DNA from 3 places in the Pseudomonas sp. GW704-F2 genome. Region 2 is predicted to be linked to each of the others. Evidence: predicted binding sites of a transcription regulator. Region 2 holds the regulator's gene; each other region holds the start of a gene.
The links. Region 2 encodes sigma-54, which starts transcription at its own class of promoters, with help from an activator protein. Its sites were predicted from a motif close to ANTGGCATNNANNTTGCTNT; they were not measured.
Positions count from the first base shown of each region.

Region 1 (5,897 bases), on a different contig from region 2:
AGGCCTGCGCGGCGCTGGTGTCGACCTCCGTGGCGCCGGGCGTGTAGACCATCGAGTGGTTGAGCGCGTGCATCAGGTCGATCAAGGCGCTGCGGTCGCGGCGCTGATGGCAATGCTGCTCGGCAAAGCGGCGCAGGGCTTCGTCGGGCTCGGTCAGCCGCGTACTGCGCAGGAACGGGTAGGCGGACTGGCTCTCGTGCTCAGCCTCGCGCAACTCGTCGATATCCACCTGGCCCCGGGCGCCGATGATGATGGCGTCGTGGGGCTCGTCCAGGGTCAGCACATGCAGGATATTGCCGAACGGGTCGACCTGGGCGCGCACCGGACGCGGTAGATCCAGTTGCCAACTGAGTACGTGCTGGCGTTCGCTGTCGTGGGGCGTAAGGCGCAGGTACTGGATGCTGGCACGCACCTGATCGTCGTAGTGGTAGGTGGTTTCGTGGCTGATGGAGAGTCTCATGCCGCCTCCAGGTAGGAACTGTAGATGGCGTCGCCCAACTGGCGGACCAAGGGAATAAAGTCGGTCAGCCAGGCATGCAGGCCTTCCTCGAGGATTTCGTCGATGGCGGTAAAGCGCAGGCGTGCATCCATTTCGGCGGCCAGGCGCTGGGCCGGGCGGCCGTTGAGACCGGGCAGGCTGGCGAGGATCTGGTCGATCTCTTCGCTGCAGGCCCGCAGCGAACGCGGCACATCGGCGCGCAACAGCAACAGCTCTGCCACTTGCCGGGCGCCGGGGGCGTCGCGGTAGATCTCGGTGTAGGCCTCGAACGACGACAACGCACGCAACAAGGCACTCCACTGGTAGTACGCGTGGGCCGTGCCATCGCTGACCGCTTCGGCCTGGTCGCCAGCCATTTCATAGCGTGCGTCCAGCAGGCGCAGGGTATTGTCGGCGCGCTCGATGAAAGTGCCCAGACGGATAAAGCGGAAAGCATCGTTGCGCATGATCGTGCCGTAGGTGGCGCCGCGAAACAGGTGCGAACGCTCCTTGACCCACTCACAGAACCGGCTCATGCCGTAGCGGCTCAAGCCTTGCTGGGCGATGTCGCGGATATCCAGCCAGGTGGCGTTGATGTTTTCCCACATGTCGGCCGTGATTCGCCCACGCACCGCATGGGCGCTGGCCCGCGCAGCACCGAGGCAGCTGTAGATGCTGGCCGGGTTGGCCGCGTCCAGGGCGAAAAAGTGCAGCAGGCGTTCGGCGTGCAGCTCACCGTGTCGCGCGTGGTAGTCATCCAGCGTGCCGGTGATCAGCAACGGCATGGCCAGTTCATGCAGGCCGTCGCCGCGCCCGTCCTGGGGCATCAGCGACAGCGAATAGCTGACGTCGAGCATGCGCGCGAGGTTTTCCGCGCGTTCAAGGTAGCGCGACATCCAGTACAGATCCGAGGCAGTTCTACTCAACATGGCATCAGTCCTCAACCACCCAAGTGTCTTTGGTGCCGCCGCCCTGGGACGAGTTGACCACCAGTGAACCTTCGCGCAGCGCCACGCGGGTCAGGCCGCCGGGCACCACGCGGGTTTCCTTGCCGGACAACACGAACGGGCGCAGGTCGATATGGCGCGGGGCGATACCGTTTTCGACGAAGGTCGGGCAGGTGGATAAACACAGGGTCGGCTGTGCGATATAGGCGTGGGGCTTGGCCTTGATACGCGCGCGGAAGGCTTCGATTTCCGCCGCCGTGGAAGCCGGACCGACGAGCATGCCGTAGCCGCCGGAGCCTTGGGTTTCCTTGACCACCAGGTGCGGCAGGTTAGCCAATACGTGGGACAGTTCGTCGGGCTTACGGCATTGGAAGGTCGGAACGTTCTTCAAGATCGGTTCTTCATCCAGGTAAAAACGGATCATCTCGGTGACAAAGGGGTACACCGACTTGTCATCCGCCACCCCGGTGCCGATCGCGTTGGCCAACACCACATTGCCCGAACGATAGGCGGCAAGCAGGCCGGGGACGCCGAGCATGGAGTCCGGGTTGAAGGCCAGCGGGTCGAGAAACGCATCGTCGAGGCGGCGATAGATCACGTCCACGGCCTTGGGGCCGTCGGTGGTACGCATGAAAACGCGGTCATCGCGCACGAACAGGTCGGCGCCCTCCACCAGTTCCACGCCCATTTCCCGGGCGAGGAAGGCATGCTCAAAGAACGCACTGTTGAAACGCCCGGGGGTCAACACCACCACGCTGGGGTTATCCAGGGGGCTGGCGCTTTTCAGGGTGTCGAGCAGCAAGTTGGGGTAGTGGTCGATCGGTGCGATACGCTGGGCCGCGAACAGTTCGGGGAACAGGCGCATCATCATCTTGCGGTCTTCGAGCATGTAGCTGACGCCGCTGGGCGTGCGTAGGTTGTCCTCCAGCACGTAGTAAGTGCCGTCACCATCACGCACGAGATCGACACCGGAGATGTGGGAATACAGATCGCGGTGCAGATTCAAGCCCTGCATAGCCAACTGATACTGCTCGTTGGCCAGCACCTGTTCGGCGGGAATGATCCCGGCCTTGATGATGCGTTGTTCATGGTAGAGGTCGGCGAGAAACATGTTCAGCGCCTTGACCCGCTGAATGCAGCCACGTTCGACAATCCGCCATTCACTGGCGGGAATGCTGCGCGGGATGGTGTCGAAGGGAATCAGGCGCTCGGTGCCCTGCTCATCCCCGTAGAGGGTGAAGGTGATCCCGGCGCGGTGAAACAGCAAATCGGCTTCACGCCGGCGCTGGGCCAGCAGTTCAGCGGGGGTTTCGGCCAACCAGCGGGCGAACTCGCGGTAATGAGGGCGAACCTGCCCTGCCCCATCGTACATTTCGTCGTAATAAGTGCGGATCATGCCGTACTCCTTGTCACCCGGACGCAAGAATCATCGCAAGGCCCGTGCCAGCGGCATAAACACTTAAAAATCAGTGAGTTAAATAATAGCGGGGAGTTAAGCGCACCATCCTGGTGCGCGGAATGCCCGGTGTCTTGTCGCGCGCTTCATCACAATGCGGGCTTTGACTATCAACAGCATAGCCAGTGTTGATTTCACTGCCCGCCCCCCGGTGCGGATAATCACCGTCATCTGCTGAACAGGACTCGTCCTACAGCCTTACCCATCGAGCAATCGGTACCGTGTGATCTCGTGTATCGACCGACTCCTCCGGTCTTCCCTTTCGACCACCCCACTCGGGTGGTTTTTTTTGCCTGGAAATACCGCGCGAGTTGCGTCTGATTTCAGACGCCACAAACAAAATCGGCCGACCCAAAGGTCAGCCGATACGCTGTGTTTCTCATACTGCTACATGGGTAACCCACGCACCTCCTGCTTGACGCCCCATCCTTCGATGATCCCGCCCAGCGGCTCGACCACCGCTTCAAAGTCTTGCTCGAAGTCTCCTATGCCGTCGTAGGTTGCAAACATGATCTTGCTCAGTTCCAGGTACCAGGCGCCATCGTCGCGCGCGCTGACCTGGGCATTCAGGGATTCGCCACGAAACCGACCCGCAGCCCTGCGCGCCCGTTCCTCGTCCGGGAAAATGGCGTAGAACTCGATGGGGTGGAACCGTGAAAAATCGAAGCCGCCTTCTTTCATGCGGCGCAGAACGTTGGTGCTGATGTCTTCTTGATAGGCTGTGCTCATGAAACGTCCTCCTCAAACCGATGGATAGACTTTCCGTGCTTCCCGAAGCCCACGCCTTACTGGCGCGGGTACTACGGCAATGACATCACCGCTGGAAAACAAGCATGTAGCTGACAAGACCAGACCTTAGCGATTCATTCGCTGATCTCACTTGCAGAGTAGCGCGAAGCTATCACCTCCACCAGAGGCGCTTGAATGGCAGACAGGGAATGTTCAGACGACGGGAGAGATGTCGAGGATCTGGATACTGTTCTGGTCTTTGAGGATCTTGACCGTCGGTTCGGGTTTACGGCCTTCCAGGTCATTGAGGTCCAGTTCGGCGGCCACCGGCACCAGCTTGTCGCGAATCAAGTGTGCCGCATCTTCGAGGCTGGGCTTGCGCTCGCAGGTGAACTGCTCCACGGACTGCACGCCGTGATCATCAACGAAGGTAATCTGCCACTTTTGCATCGGTGCCTCCTCGATAAAGCCCGCGTGTGGGCTTACCTCTATCTGGACCTTGAGGGCTCGCTAAACGTTCCACTCAAGGTCGCAGGCACCGGGTCTGCCGCGCTTACTTCTCGGCGCGTTCCCTGAGGGCTTTCAAGGTGTTGAACGGGGCGTCCACCACGAACTTGTTGGCCAACCACGAAGGCACGCTGCCGCCTGGCTCGGTGTGTACCTGGTAGGTCACTTCGGTTTCGTTGGCACCTTTAGGCACCAGTTTCCAGTAGCCGTCGACCTGGGCCACGCGCACATACCCCTTCACTTCCGGCTGATAGGTCGGCACTTCCAGCAGGGTGCGGGTCACGCTGCCGTCGGCGGCCTTGGCCGTGGTGATTTCCAGGATCGAATCGCGGTCGGTCACCGGGAACGGTGCCTTGAATTGGGTGTAGGTCCAGCTCTTGACGCCCTCCTGCTTGAGCAGCTTTTGCGACTTGCAGTCATGAATCCAGGCGCAGGCACCGACCGCATCTTCCTGCAAGGCCTCGATCTTGGCCACGGGGGCCTTGATCACTGTCACACCGCGATACGCCTTGTACTTGGAACCGGCGACTTCGCTCAGCGACACCTTGATCCCGTCTTCATCCTTGGCGACTTGCCAATCCTCAGCCTGAGCAGTGGCAGCAAACAACACCGTAAAACCGCACAACACAGCCATTCGTTTCAGCGAAACCATTGTTGTATTCCTTATTGTTGAAGTTCCGATAGTAAAGCCATCAAGCCGCCGTCATCTGCTCCCACCAGCCGATCAACCTGATCGCATCGGCCTGGTCGGTGCCGCAGACCTCGATATCCGCCTTGAAATCACTGCACACCGCCGGCCGTTCCGGTTGCCCGAACAGCAGGCATAACTGTTCGACCGACAGGTGCAGGCAGCGTTCGCCCGCGGGTTTGCCGTGGGGCATTCCCGGCAGCGGTGAACTGATGGAGGGGGCGATGCAGCAAGCGCCACAGCCTTCACGGCATTTCATGAGCAACAGGTCCTCGACGGCTCAATAGGGACGGCCGGGCTAGAGTACGCCCTTAAACAGCCGTTTTAAAATGGTCTAACAGGGGTTTTTCGCAGAAAATAAAAGTGACTGACCAGTCTGCGACAGATGGTCGAGTATCGACGTCACCTTCGCCGGAAAAGTTTATTGCTTGAATTCGAAATCCAGCGCCGCGCCTTCCACCTCACGCCGTTCTTCGTTGCGCAGTTGCAGCTTCATCTCATTGCTGAGCAGGCGACCGTTGATCTGGAATGCACTGTTGTCAGTCGGCTTTTCGCCAAACATCGGCGGCAACAACGGTACGTTTTTCGGCGCAGGCATACTGCCGATGGGCTGCAAATGCCTGACCATGTCGGAGGGCAGGGACAAGTCCAACTGCGCCGGTGGCAAGTGGGTCTGGGCCACTTCGTGGGCGGACTTGGACGTGCTCGCAACCGGCGCGCGTTTTTTTGCCGATGCGTTTTTTTTGTTGGTCGCCGGGGCTTTTTTCGCCGGGGTCGGTTTTTTTGCGGGGGTTGTGTGCTCGGTACTCGCGGTCGGTGCGGGGTCCGCCACAGGCGTCGCCGCCAGCGTGACGCCGACGTGACTCAGGCTGAGCAGGCTAATCACTAAAACAGCGCGAAAAATAGAAGTCATATTGCCAACAGCATTAACGGCAGAAGGCCATATGCTCGCTTGTTGAAGGCAGCATGACAAGCGCGGTGATTGGCCAGCTATCAGAACTGGCTACTTGGCGAGCCTCACAAGCCGGCCGCTGTCTCCAGGCATAACTGACTGGCGAGCATCCCCAAAGTCATCAGCGCCCGCTCTGCTTC
Region 1 is NZ_JBWKXO010000020.1:37,849-43,745, forward strand. Features, by position in the region: gene AC07W0_RS17865 (transglutaminase family protein) at 1-460, opposite strand, end outside; gene AC07W0_RS17870 (alpha-E domain-containing protein) at 457-1,407, opposite strand; gene AC07W0_RS17875 (circularly permuted type 2 ATP-grasp protein) at 1,412-2,821, opposite strand; gene AC07W0_RS17880 (ribonuclease E inhibitor RraB) at 3,269-3,610, opposite strand; gene AC07W0_RS17885 (hypothetical protein) at 3,824-4,060, opposite strand; gene AC07W0_RS17890 (START domain-containing protein) at 4,164-4,769, opposite strand; gene AC07W0_RS17895 (YkgJ family cysteine cluster protein) at 4,810-5,064, opposite strand; gene AC07W0_RS17900 (translation initiation factor 2) at 5,227-5,718, opposite strand; gene AC07W0_RS17905 (aminotransferase-like domain-containing protein) at 5,823-5,897, opposite strand, start outside.
Region 1: AC07W0_RS17875 (circularly permuted type 2 ATP-grasp protein) is a predicted target of sigma-54. The motif match lies at 2,854-2,873, and genes of this name have one in related genera.

Region 2 (5,897 bases):
ACTCGTTGTTCTGGGCGGTGATGTCACCCAAAGGCGGCGGCAAACCCGATGGCGCGCTGGGCCAGGCGATTGATGAGCAACTGGGCGGTTTCGACAGCTTCAAGGAGGCCTTCACCAAGGCCGCGTTGACCCGCTTCGGCAGCGGCTGGGCCTGGTTGAGCGTGACCCCGCAGAAGACCCTGGTGGTGGAGAGCAGCGGCAATCAGGACAGCCCGCTGATGAGCGGCAACACACCGATCCTCGGCCTGGATGTGTGGGAACACGCCTACTACCTGCTGTACCAGAACCGGCGTCCTGAATACATCAATGCCTTCTACAGTGTCATCAACTGGCCGGAAGTCGCCGCCCGCTACCAGGCCGCCCTGGCCTGATATCACGCCGTATAACACGACCTAAGGCCGACCATGGGTACTGAAACACTGGCGATCAGCAGCGTGCGAATGTTTCGTTACGCATTTGGCTCGCTGCTGCTATTGGCAGGTATTGCATTGCTGGTGGCTCAAGGATTCGCCTGGCTGGACCTGGAGCCGCGCATCCTGCGGGCCCTGCAAGGTGGGGCGATCTGTGCGCTCGGCACCGCGTTGGGCGCCGTACCGGTGTTGGTTATCCGGCGCATGCCGGCAGCAGTGAGCGATACCTTGCTGGGCTTTGGTGCCGGCGTGATGCTCGCGGCCACGGCGTTTTCGTTGGTCGTGCCGGGCATCGCCGCCGCTGAGGGCCTGGGGTTCAGCCCGTGGGGCGCGAGTGGCTTGATCAGCATTGGCATCATGCTGGGAGCGTTCGGCTTGTACCTGGTCGATCGCAAGGTCTCCGGGGCCAGCCCGGAAATGCTGGTCGGTACGCCGGAGCATCCGGTGATCCCGCCACGTATCTGGCTGTTCGTGTTTGCCATCATCGCGCACAACATCCCGGAGGGTATGGCGGTTGGCGTCTCGGCGGGCGGCGGCATGCCGGATGCCGACAGCCTGGCCATGGGCATCGCTTTGCAGGATGTGCCCGAAGGCCTGGTGATTGCGTTGGTGCTGGCCGGGGCAGGGATGTCGCGGTTCAAGGCGTTCCTGATCGGTGCGGCTTCGGGCTTGGTCGAGCCGATATTCGCAGTGCTTTGTGCCTGGTTGGTGAGTCTGGCGCAGGTGCTGTTACCGTTAGGCTTGGCGTTGGCTGCTGGCGCGATGCTGCTGGTGGTCACTCACGAGGTGATCCCCGAATCGCGGCGCAATGGCCATGAAAAGCTCGCCAGCCTGGGACTGTGCATCGGGTTTTGCTTGATGATGGTGATGGATACTGCATTGGGCTGAAGCTGTTGCGGCTTCAGCCTCTGTCTCGTCGGGTGGGTTTATTCACCCTCATCAAAGAAGTTATTGATCAGCTTGGTCAAGGCGTCCATCGCTTCCTGCTCTTGCTCGCCTTCGGTCTTCAAATGAATCTTGGTGCCCTTGCCGGCGGCGAGCATCATCATCGCCATGATGCTCTTGCCGTCGACCATGGTTTCCGGAGTGCGTCCAGCGCGAACCTGGCAGGGGAACTGCCCGGCAATGCCGACGAACTTGGCTGAGGCGCGGGCGTGCAGGCCCAGCTTGTTGATGATTTCAATTTCCAGAACGGGCATCGCGGGGGTGTTCCTTTCAGCTAAGGTCGCGGTGGCGAACCTGGACGTTCTTGAGGGTTTGTTGCAGCATCTGGCCCAGGCGTTCGGTCAGGTAGACGGAACGGTGGTGGCCGCCGGTGCAGCCGATGGCAATGGTGACATAGGCCCGGTTGCTGGCGGCAAAGCGCGGTAGCCATTTGAGCAGGTAGCTGGAGATGTCCTGGAACATCTCCTCGACATCCGGTTGCGCGGCCAGGTAGTCCGCCACCGGCTGATCCAGCCCCGACTGGTCCCGCAACTCCGGCTTCCAGTAAGGATTGGGCAGGCAGCGCACATCGAATACCAGATCGGCGTCCACCGGCATGCCGCGCTTGAAGCCAAACGACTCGACCAGAAAGGCCGTGCCGGGCTCGGGCTGGTTCAGCAGGCGGAGCTTGATGGCATCGCGCAGTTGGTACAGGTTGAGGCTGGTGGTGTTGATCTTGAGGTCGGCGAGGTCAATGATCGGCCCCAACAGCTTGGTCTCGTCCTCGATGGCTTCGGCCAGCGAACGATGCGGGCTGCTGAGGGGGTGACGTCGACGGGTCTCGGAGAAGCGTTTGAGCAGGGTTTCTTCGTCTGCGTCCAGGTACAGCACATCACAGTGAATGTGCTTGGCGCGCACTTCCTCAAGCAGTGCCGGGAACCGCGAGAGGTGGCTGGGCAGGTTGCGGGCGTCGATCGACACGGCGACCAGCGGCTGTGCCAGTTCGGTGTGGATCAGCGCGCGCTCCGCCAACTCCGGCAGCAGGCCGGCGGGCAGGTTGTCGATGCAATAGAAGCCGTTGTCCTCAAGAACATTGAGGGCGGTGCTTTTACCTGAGCCGGAGCGGCCACTGACGATGATCAAACGCATGATTACTGCTCGTCTTGTTCAGCCAGGACAACCTGATACAACGCCTCATTGCTGCTGGCACTGCGCAGTTTGTCGCGTACTTCCTTGCGGTCAAGCATGCTGGCGATCTGCCGGAGCAGTTCCAGGTGTGCATCGGTGGCGGCTTGCGGGACCAGCAACACGAACAGCAGGTCGACCGGGGCACCGTCGATGGCGTCGAAATCGATGGGAGCGTCCAGGTGCAGCAGGGCGCTGACAGGTGTCTCGCAGCCTTTGAGGCGGCAGTGAGGAATGGCGATGCCGTTACCAAAACCGGTCGAGCCGAGTTTTTCACGGGCAATCAGAGCCTCGTAGACATCTTGCATCTCCAGCTCAGGCACTTGTTTGCTGATCAGGTTGGCAATCTGTTCGAGGGCTTTCTTCTTGCTGCCCCCCGGCGCGTTCACAAGGGAACGGCCGGGAGTCAGGATGGTTTCAAGTCGGATCATGGGTGGGGAGTGTTAGCGGCCGGTGCCCTGTAGGAGGCTCTGCTGCTTTTCCTTATGCTTTTTGATTTGGCGATCCAGCTTGTCGGTCAGGTCGTCAATGGCGGCATACATATCAGAATGCTCAGCATTGGCGACGACTTCTCCGCCGGGTATACGCAAGGTGGCTTCGATTTTCTGCTTCAGCTTTTCGACAGTCATAATGACTTGCACGTTGGTGATCTTGTCGAAATGCCCCTCAATTCGTTTGAGTTTTTCGCCGATATAGGTGCGCAGCGCGTCGGTCACTTCCAGTTGGTGTCCACTGATATTGACTTGCATACAGCTTCTCCTTCGTTGCCAGTGCATAAAGCGGCAGGCAGAGATGCCTGCCACTGGAACGCTGTGGCCTGCCCGTCACATCAAACGCTTACGCTCGCTGGAAGGCGCGATCCCAAGGGACTCGCGGTACTTGGCGACGGTTCGACGGGCGACCTGAATGCCTTGTGCCTCCAGTAAACCAGCGATCTTGCTGTCACTCAACGGCTTTTTCTGATTTTCCGCGGCAACCAGTTTTTTGATGATTGCGCGGATCGCCGTGGACGAGCATTCGCCGCCTTCGGAGGTGCTGACATGGCTGGAGAAAAAGTATTTCAGCTCATATATACCCCGTGGGGTATGCATGAATTTTTGCGTCGTTACCCGGGAAATCGTCGATTCGTGCATGCCCACCGCTTCTGCGATGTCGTGCAGGACCAGCGGTTTCATCGCTTCGTCGCCGTACTCAAGGAAGCCGCGCTGGTGCTCGACGATTTGCGTGGCCACTTTCATCAGGGTTTCGTTGCGGCTTTGCAGGCTCTTGATGAACCAGCGCGCTTCCTGCAACTGGTTGCGCATGAAGGTGTTGTCGGCGCTGGTGTCGGCGCGACGGACGAAACCGGCATATTGCGGGTTGACCCGCAGGCGCGGCACCGATTCCTGGTTCAGTTCCACCAGCCAGCGTTCGTTGTCTTTGCGCACGATCACATCGGGGACGACGTATTCGGCTTCGCTGGACTCGATCTGCGAGCCCGGACGCGGGTTGAGGCTCTGCACCAGCTCGATGATGTGGCGCAGGTCGTCTTCCTTGAGCTTCATGCGGCGCATCAGTTGGCTGTAGTCGCGGCTGCCCAGCAGGTCGATGTAGTCGGTGACCAGGCGTTGGGCTTCAACGAGCCAAGGGGTCTTGGCGGGCAACTGGCGCAATTGCAGCAACAGGCACTCGCTGAGGTTGCGCGCGCCAATGCCGGCGGGCTCGAACTGCTGGATGCGGTGCAGGACGGCTTCGATCTCGTCCAGTTCGATGTCCAGTTCCGGGTCGAAGGCTTCAAGAATCTCTTCGAGTGTCTCGTCCAGATAACCCTGGTTGTTGATGCAGTCGATCAGGGTCACAGCGATCAGGCGATCGGTGTCGGACATCGGCGCCAGGTTCAATTGCCACAGCAAGTGGCTCTGCAGGCTCTCGCCGGCGGAGGTGCGGGTGGTGAAGTCCCACTCGTCGTCATCATTGCTGGGCAGGCTGCTGGCGCTGGTCTGGTAGACGTCTTCCCAGGCGGTGTCCACGGGAAGTTCGTTGGGAATGCGTTCGTTCCATTCGCCTTCCTCCAGGTTGTCCACCGTAGGGGCGGTTTCCTGGTAAGAGGGTTCCTGCACGTCGGAATTGGGTTTTTGCTCGATGTTGTCGGCCAGCGGGTCTGCATTATCGAAGTCGTCGCCTTCTTCCTGGCGTTCGAGCATCGGATTGGACTCCAGGGCTTCCTGGATTTCCTGTTGCAGGTCCAGTGTCGACAATTGGAGCAGGCGGATGGCCTGTTGCAGCTGCGGTGTCATCGTCAGCTGCTGGCCCATTCTCAGGACTAGCGATGGTTTCATGGCAGGGGCTTAACACCTTATTCGCCGGCGCAATGCGCCATCCACGACAGGGCGCGTGAGCGCCAAACATAAGCAAATTATATGCCTGATATTGGAGGCTTTGCCTAGAGCGCGGTAACAATAAAAATCCGGAGGTTTTCATTGACTCCCGCGCACCTTGGCGAACGGCCTGCCACCGCCTTTTTTTCCAGGCAGGCCTACAGGCGGAACTCGTGGCCCAGATACACTTCCTTGACCAGTTCGTTGGCCAGGATCGTGGCCGAATCGCCTTCGGCAATCAGTTGCCCATCGTTGACGATATACGCGGTTTCGCAGATATCGAGGGTCTCGCGGACGTTGTGGTCGGTGATCAGTACACCGATGCCCTTGGCCTTGAGGTGATGGATGATCTGCTTGATGTCGCCGACCGAGATCGGGTCGACACCGGCAAACGGTTCGTCCAGCAGGATGAACTTCGGTGCAGTGGCCAGGGCGCGGGCAATCTCCACGCGGCGGCGTTCACCGCCGGACAAACTCATGCCGAGGTTGTCGCGAATGTGGTTGATGTGGAATTCCTGCAGCAGGCTTTCCAGCTCCTTGCGGCGGCCGTCGCGGTCGAGTTCCTTGCGGGTCTCGAGGATCGCCATGATGTTATCGGCAACCGACAGTTTGCGGAAGATCGACGCTTCCTGGGGAAGATAGCCGATACCGGCGCGCGCACGGCCGTGCATCGGCTGGTGGCTGACGTCGAGGTCGTCGATCAGGATGCGACCTTGGTCCGCCTGGACCAGGCCGACGATCATATAGAAACAGGTGGTCTTGCCGGCACCGTTGGGGCCAAGCAGGCCGACGATCTGGCCGCTGTCGATCGACAAGCTGACGTCGCGCACGACCTGACGGCCTTTATAGGCCTTGGCCAGATGCTGGGCTTTCAGGGTTGCCATTACTCGGCCTTCTTCTTCGGCTGGATAACCATGTCGATACGTGGACGCGGTGCAGTCACCTTGGTGCCGTTGGCGCGACCGGCGTTGGCAACCTGCTTCACGGTGTCATAGGTGATTTTTTCACCTTCCGTGGAGTT
Region 2 is NZ_JBWKXO010000002.1:90,064-95,960, reverse strand. Features, by position in the region: gene AC07W0_RS02250 (superoxide dismutase) at 1-371, shown strand, start outside; gene AC07W0_RS02245 (ZIP family metal transporter) at 405-1,298, shown strand; gene AC07W0_RS02240 (HPr family phosphocarrier protein) at 1,337-1,609, opposite strand; gene rapZ (RNase adapter RapZ) at 1,626-2,483, opposite strand; gene ptsN (PTS IIA-like nitrogen regulatory protein PtsN) at 2,486-2,950, opposite strand; gene hpf (ribosome hibernation-promoting factor, HPF/YfiA family) at 2,963-3,268, opposite strand; gene AC07W0_RS02220 (RNA polymerase factor sigma-54) at 3,344-4,837, opposite strand; gene lptB (LPS export ABC transporter ATP-binding protein) at 5,035-5,760, opposite strand; gene lptA (lipopolysaccharide transport periplasmic protein LptA) at 5,760-5,897, opposite strand, start outside.

Region 3 (5,897 bases), on a different contig from region 2:
GAACCTGCATCCGCACATGCTGCGGCACTCGTTTGCCAGCCATTTGCTGGAGTCGTCCCAAGACCTGCGCGCGGTGCAGGAACTGCTCGGCCACTCTGATATCAAGACGACACAGATCTACACCCACCTGGACTTCCAACACCTGGCAACGGTGTACGACAGCGCCCATCCACGGGCCAAACGCATCAAGGGCGGCGACTCATGAGTATCAAGCTGATCACCTTCGACCTCGACGACACTCTCTGGGACAACGTCCCCGTCATCATCAGCGCCGAAGCGTCGATGCGCGAATGGCTGGCCACCCATGCCGCCAAGGTCGGCGAACTGCCCCTGGAACATTTCGCCAGTCTTCGCCAGCAGGTGCTGGAACGCCATCCCGAACTCAAGCACCGCATCAGCATGCTGCGCCACCGCGTACTGATGCACGCGTTTGAAGAGGCCGGTTATCCACAACCTGAAGCGACGGAAATGGCCGATGTGTGCTTTGAAGCGTTCATTCATGCGCGCCACCAGCTCACCGTATTCCCCGAAGCCGAGCCGATGCTGCAAGCGCTGCGCAAACACTTCCTGCTGGGCGTGATCACCAACGGTAACGCTGACGTACAGCGCGTCGGGTTGGCGGACTACTTCCACTTTGCGTTGCGCGCCGAAGACATCGGCATCGCCAAGCCGGATGCGCGGTTGTTTCAGGAAGCGCTGCAACGGGGCGGGGTGGATGCCAGCGCGGCGGTGCATATCGGCGATCACCCCGGTGACGACATCGCCGGAGCGCAACAGGCGGGGCTGCGTGCCGTGTGGTTCAACCCGGCAGGCAAGGTCTGGGAAGGGGATAAACTCCCGGATGCGCAGATTCGCAGCCTGACGGAACTGCCTCCGTTGCTCAAAAGCTGGCAGTAAGTGGGAGGGGGTTTGCCTATATTGGCAGGCGGTGAGTCGTAGGAATTTGTTTCAGGCATGAAAAAGCCCGCAGCGACGGCGGGCTTTTCCAGCAAGCCAGAAGCAGACCTCAGATAGGTCGGCTGCCGTACTTGTTATCCGGCTTCTTGGGTGGATCTGCTACCACGTTGGCCTCGACTTCCTGCACTTTGCCGCCTTTAGCGAGGAATTCCTCCATCGCACGGGCCAGCGCGTCGCGCTCTTTGTTCTTGGCTTCAACACTTGGCAGCTCATCGACCGAAACAGCGGCCTTGGCTTTGCCTTTGGCAGCCGGAACAGGAACGTCATCGCCACCGTCGTCGTCAGCAACGTCTTCCGCTGCCGCCTCAAGACCTTCTTCGGTGTCGTCTTCGTCGCCTACTTCCAGTTCGTCGTTTTCCAGATCATCGTCGCTCATGTTCTACCTCATGACTTGCGAAAAGCAGATTAGTTATAGCCCAGCTTCACCATCTGTCGAAGGTCGCCGGAAAAAAATCAACATCCACCGGATAACCAGTGGCTTATGCCCCATCACCGTGCAAAGTGGCGAGGACTTTACGAGCACCGCCATGATCACGGTGCTCGCCCAGATAAACACCTTGCCAGGTCCCCATCGCCAAGCGGCCGGCCTTGACCGGCAAACTCAGCTGGCAACCCAGGAGACTGGCCTTGAAGTGCGCCGGCAGATCGTCCGGGCCTTCGTCGTTGTGTTCGAACCCGGCTCGGCCTTGCGGCACCAGCGAGTTGAAAAAACGCTCGAAGTCACGACGAACCGCCGGATCGGCATTCTCGTTGATGGTCAACGAGGCCGAGGTATGCTGCAACCACAGATGCAACAGGCCCACGCGACACGCCTTCAATTCAGGCAAACCGGCAAGCAACTCGTCGGTTACCAGGTGAAAGCCCCGGGGCTTGGCCCGCAGGGTAATCAGGGTCTGTTGCCACATACAGTTCTCCGCCCATCGGCGCGCATTCTAGCGCGCTCTGGGAAAAAACAAAGTGTCGAATACGCCTACATGCCTGTAAGACATTCGCACCCGGAAAAGTGCCGTGTGAGCGCCATCATCCACGCGACGCAAAAACCCGGCATCCCGCGTCATGAGTGACAAACACCAGACAAAAAAATGCCCGGCAAGCCGGGCATGTTTTTTTCGCCTACTTACAAGTTGTAGCCGCGTTCGTTGTGTTGTGCCAGGTCGAGGCCGACAGCCTCTTCTTCGTCGGTAACCCGCAGGCCCATGACCATATCCAGCACCTTGAGGATGATGAAGGTCACGATGGCGGTGTAGATCACAGTGAAGCCGACGCCTTTGCACTGAATCCAGACTTGGGCCGCCACGTCAGTCACGGTGCCGAAGCCGCCCAGGGCTGGGGCTGCGAAAACGCCCGTGAGGATCGCACCGACGATGCCACCGATACCGTGTACGCCGAACGCATCCAGGGAGTCGTCATAGCCCAGCTTGCGCTTGAGGCTGGTGGCGCAGAAGAAGCAGATCACACCGGCAACCAGGCCGATCACCAGAGCGCCCATCGGGCCCACGGTGCCTGCCGCAGGCGTGACGGCGACCAGGCCAGCCACCACACCCGAGGCGATGCCCAGGGCACTTGGCTTACCGTGGGTGATCCACTCGGCGAACATCCAGCCCAGCGCCGCAGCAGCTGTAGCGATCTGGGTCACCAGCATCGCCATACCGGCAGTGCCGTTGGCCGCAGCAGCGGAGCCGGCGTTGAAGCCGAACCAACCGACCCACAGCATGGCCGCACCGACCAAGGTGTAACCCAGGTTGTGAGGGGCCATCGGGGTAGTCGGGTAGCCTTTACGCTTGCCAAGCACGATGCACGCCACCAGACCAGCCACACCCGCGTTGATATGCACCACGGTGCCACCAGCGAAGTCCAGCACGCCCCAGTCCCACAGCAGGCCACCATTGCCGCTCCAGACCATGTGTGCGATCGGCGCGTAAACCAGGGTGAACCAGATAGCCATGAAGATCAGCATCGCGGAGAACTTCATGCGCTCGGCGAACGCACCGACGATCAGCGCCGGGGTGATGATGGCGAAGGTCATCTGGAAGGTGACGAACACCGCTTCCGGAAACAGCGCCGCAGGCCCGGTGATGCTGGCCGGGGTTACGCCCGCCAGGAACGCCTTGCCCATGCCGCCAAAGAAGGAGTTGAAGTTTACAACGCCCTGCTCCATGCCGGTCGTGTCAAACGCGATGCTGTAACCGTAGATGACCCACAGAATGCTGATCAGGCCAGTGATGGCAAAACACTGCATCATCACCGACAGAATGTTTTTCGAGCGAACCATACCGCCGTAGAACAGCGCCAGGCCGGGAATGGTCATGAATAGCACCAGCGCGGTGGATGTCAGCATCCACGCGGTGTCGCCGGAATTGAGGACTGGAGCAGCCACTTCGTCTGCCGCCATGGCCAGGCTTGGCATTACGATGGACAACAGGGCTCCGAGCCCTGCGAATTTACGCAGAGTCATATTGTTTTCTCCTGGGGCGTTGGGTTTGGCGGCTTAGATTGCGTCGGTATCGGTTTCGCCGGTACGGATGCGAATAGCCTGTTCCAGATTGACCACAAAGATCTTGCCGTCACCGATCTTGCCGGTGTTGGCGGCCTTGGTTATCGCCTCGATAACCCGATCAAGATCCTTGTCGTCAATGGCGACATCAATCTTCACCTTCGGCAGGAAATCAACCACGTATTCCGCGCCGCGATACAGCTCGGTGTGACCCTTCTGCCGCCCGAAGCCTTTGACCTCAGTAACGGTAATGCCCTGCACGCCGATTTCGGACAACGACTCGCGTACATCGTCCAACTTGAACGGCTTGATGATGGCAGTGACTAGCTTCATGAAAACTCTCTCCCGAATTGGTGGACTTGCCCCAGGAAAACAAACCCGTCTCAAGTCTAAGCGCAGCGCCTGGCTTTGTAACGCATCGTCGCAAGAGCAGTTGCCATTGCGACGCCAGCGAACCACTGGTGACGAAACCTGTACCCCTGATCCGTCGGCGCACTGCATTCGTCACAGCGACTGCATCAGTGCATGGGTCATGTTCGTCTAAGCAGAAACCTTGCCAGCTCCGTAAAAACCACTGAAATCAGTCCCTTGCCCACTTATGCCCACCTGCGGGGCTTTTTGGCGGGGTGATTGCGCACGAAAACGGTGCGCTACCGCCCGACACCCTGCGCGAAAAGCGTGCGCCCGAGGTCGTGAAAATGACTATAGACGCTGCGTGTTACACTGCCCGCCAACAGTTTTCCGGAATATTTCCCATGCTCGCGCCCAAAGACCTCCTCGACGCCCTGAGCGGCCATGCCTCCCGCCTGTTCAGCGGCGAGACCCCACTGCCCCGCAATGAAATCGAAAGCCAGTTCAAGGCCTTGCTGCAAAGCGGCTTCAGCAAGCTCGACCTGGTCAGCCGGGAAGAATTCGACAGCCAAATGGTGGTGCTGGCCCGCACCCGAGCACGCCTGGAAAGCCTGGAGGCGAAAGTGGCGGAGCTGGAAGCGCGGTTGACCCCGGCAGCCTCCGAATAACCCCCGACCAATGTAGGAGCTGGCTTGCCTGCGATGGAATCACCTCGGTCCCTCTGATACGCCTGACCTATCGCAGGCAAGCCGGCGCTCCCACCTGTTCTGCGTCACTCTGCGGATACGTTCTGTAAAACCTCCCGCGTCCCGCTCTACCCCACCTCGTCTACCCTTGAAAAACCGCAGGAAGCGGTCCGCCCTTTCAAGGAATGAGCATGTCCCTCGCCATCGTCCACAGTCGCGCCCAGATCGGCGTCGAAGCCCCTGCCGTCAGCGTCGAAGTACACATGGCCAATGGTCTGCCATCGCTCACCCTGGTGGGTTTGCCGGAAACCGCCGTCAAGGAAAGCAAGGACCGCGTGCGCAGTGCCATCCTCAACTCCGCGCTGCAATACCCGTCCCGCCGCATCACCCTCAACCTCGCGCCCGCCGACCTGCCCAAGGACGGCGGGCGTTTTGACCTGGCGATAGCCCTCGGGATTCTCGCGGCGAGCGTGCAGGTGCCGACGCAGATGCTCGACGACGTGGAATGCCTGGGGGAATTGGCGCTATCGGGCGAGGTACGCGCAGTGAAAGGTGTGTTGCCGGCAGCGCTCGCGGCGCGCAAGGCCGGGCGCAGCGTGATCGTGCCCCGGGCGAATGCCGAAGAGGCCTGCCTGGCATCGGGGTTGAAGGTGATTGCGGTGGACCACCTGCTGCAGGTGGTGGCGCACCTGAATGGGCATGTGCCGATCGAGCCCTTCAAGTCTGACGGTTTGCTGTACTTGAACAAACCTTACCCGGACCTCAGCGAAGTCCAGGGCCAACTCGCCGCCAAACGCGCATTGCTGATCGCTGCGGCAGGCGCGCATAACCTGTTGTTCAGCGGCCCGCCCGGCACCGGCAAGACCTTGCTCGCCAGCCGCCTGCCGGGTTTGCTGCCACCGCTGAGTGAGCACGAAGCGCTGGAAGTGGCAGCGATTCAATCAGTGGTCAGCCTGGCGCCCCTGAGTCATTGGCCCCATCGGCCGTTTCGCCAGCCGCACCATTCGGCCTCCGGCCCGGCGCTGGTGGGTGGAGGGTCAAAGCCGCAACCGGGGGAAATCACCTTGGCCCACCATGGGGTGCTGTTCCTGGATGAGCTGCCGGAGTTTGATCGCAAGGTGCTGGAGGTTTTGCGCGAGCCACTGGAGTCGGGGCATATCGTGATCTCCCGCGCTCGCGACCGCGTGAGTTTCCCGGCGCGCTTTCAACTGGTCGCCGCAATGAACCCCTGCCCTTGCGGTTACATGGGCGACCCCAGCGCACGCTGTCGCTGTACGCCGGAGCAGGTCCAGCGCTATCGCAACAAACTCTCCGGGCCGTTGCTGGACCGGATCGACCTGCACCTGACCGTCGCTCGCGAAATCACCGCGCTGAACCCGGCCCCGCAGCCCGGCGACAACACGTCCACC
Region 3 is NZ_JBWKXO010000014.1:105,960-111,856, reverse strand. Features, by position in the region: gene xerC (tyrosine recombinase XerC) at 1-205, shown strand, start outside; gene AC07W0_RS14370 (HAD family hydrolase) at 202-897, shown strand; gene sutA (dormancy-specific transcriptional regulator SutA) at 1,007-1,333, opposite strand; gene AC07W0_RS14360 (secondary thiamine-phosphate synthase enzyme YjbQ) at 1,437-1,862, opposite strand; gene AC07W0_RS14355 (ammonium transporter) at 2,075-3,412, opposite strand; gene glnK (P-II family nitrogen regulator) at 3,446-3,784, opposite strand; gene AC07W0_RS14345 (accessory factor UbiK family protein) at 4,207-4,470, shown strand; gene AC07W0_RS14340 (YifB family Mg chelatase-like AAA ATPase) at 4,680-5,897, shown strand, end outside.
Region 3: glnK (P-II family nitrogen regulator) is a predicted target of sigma-54. The motif match lies at 3,993-4,012, and genes of this name have one in related genera.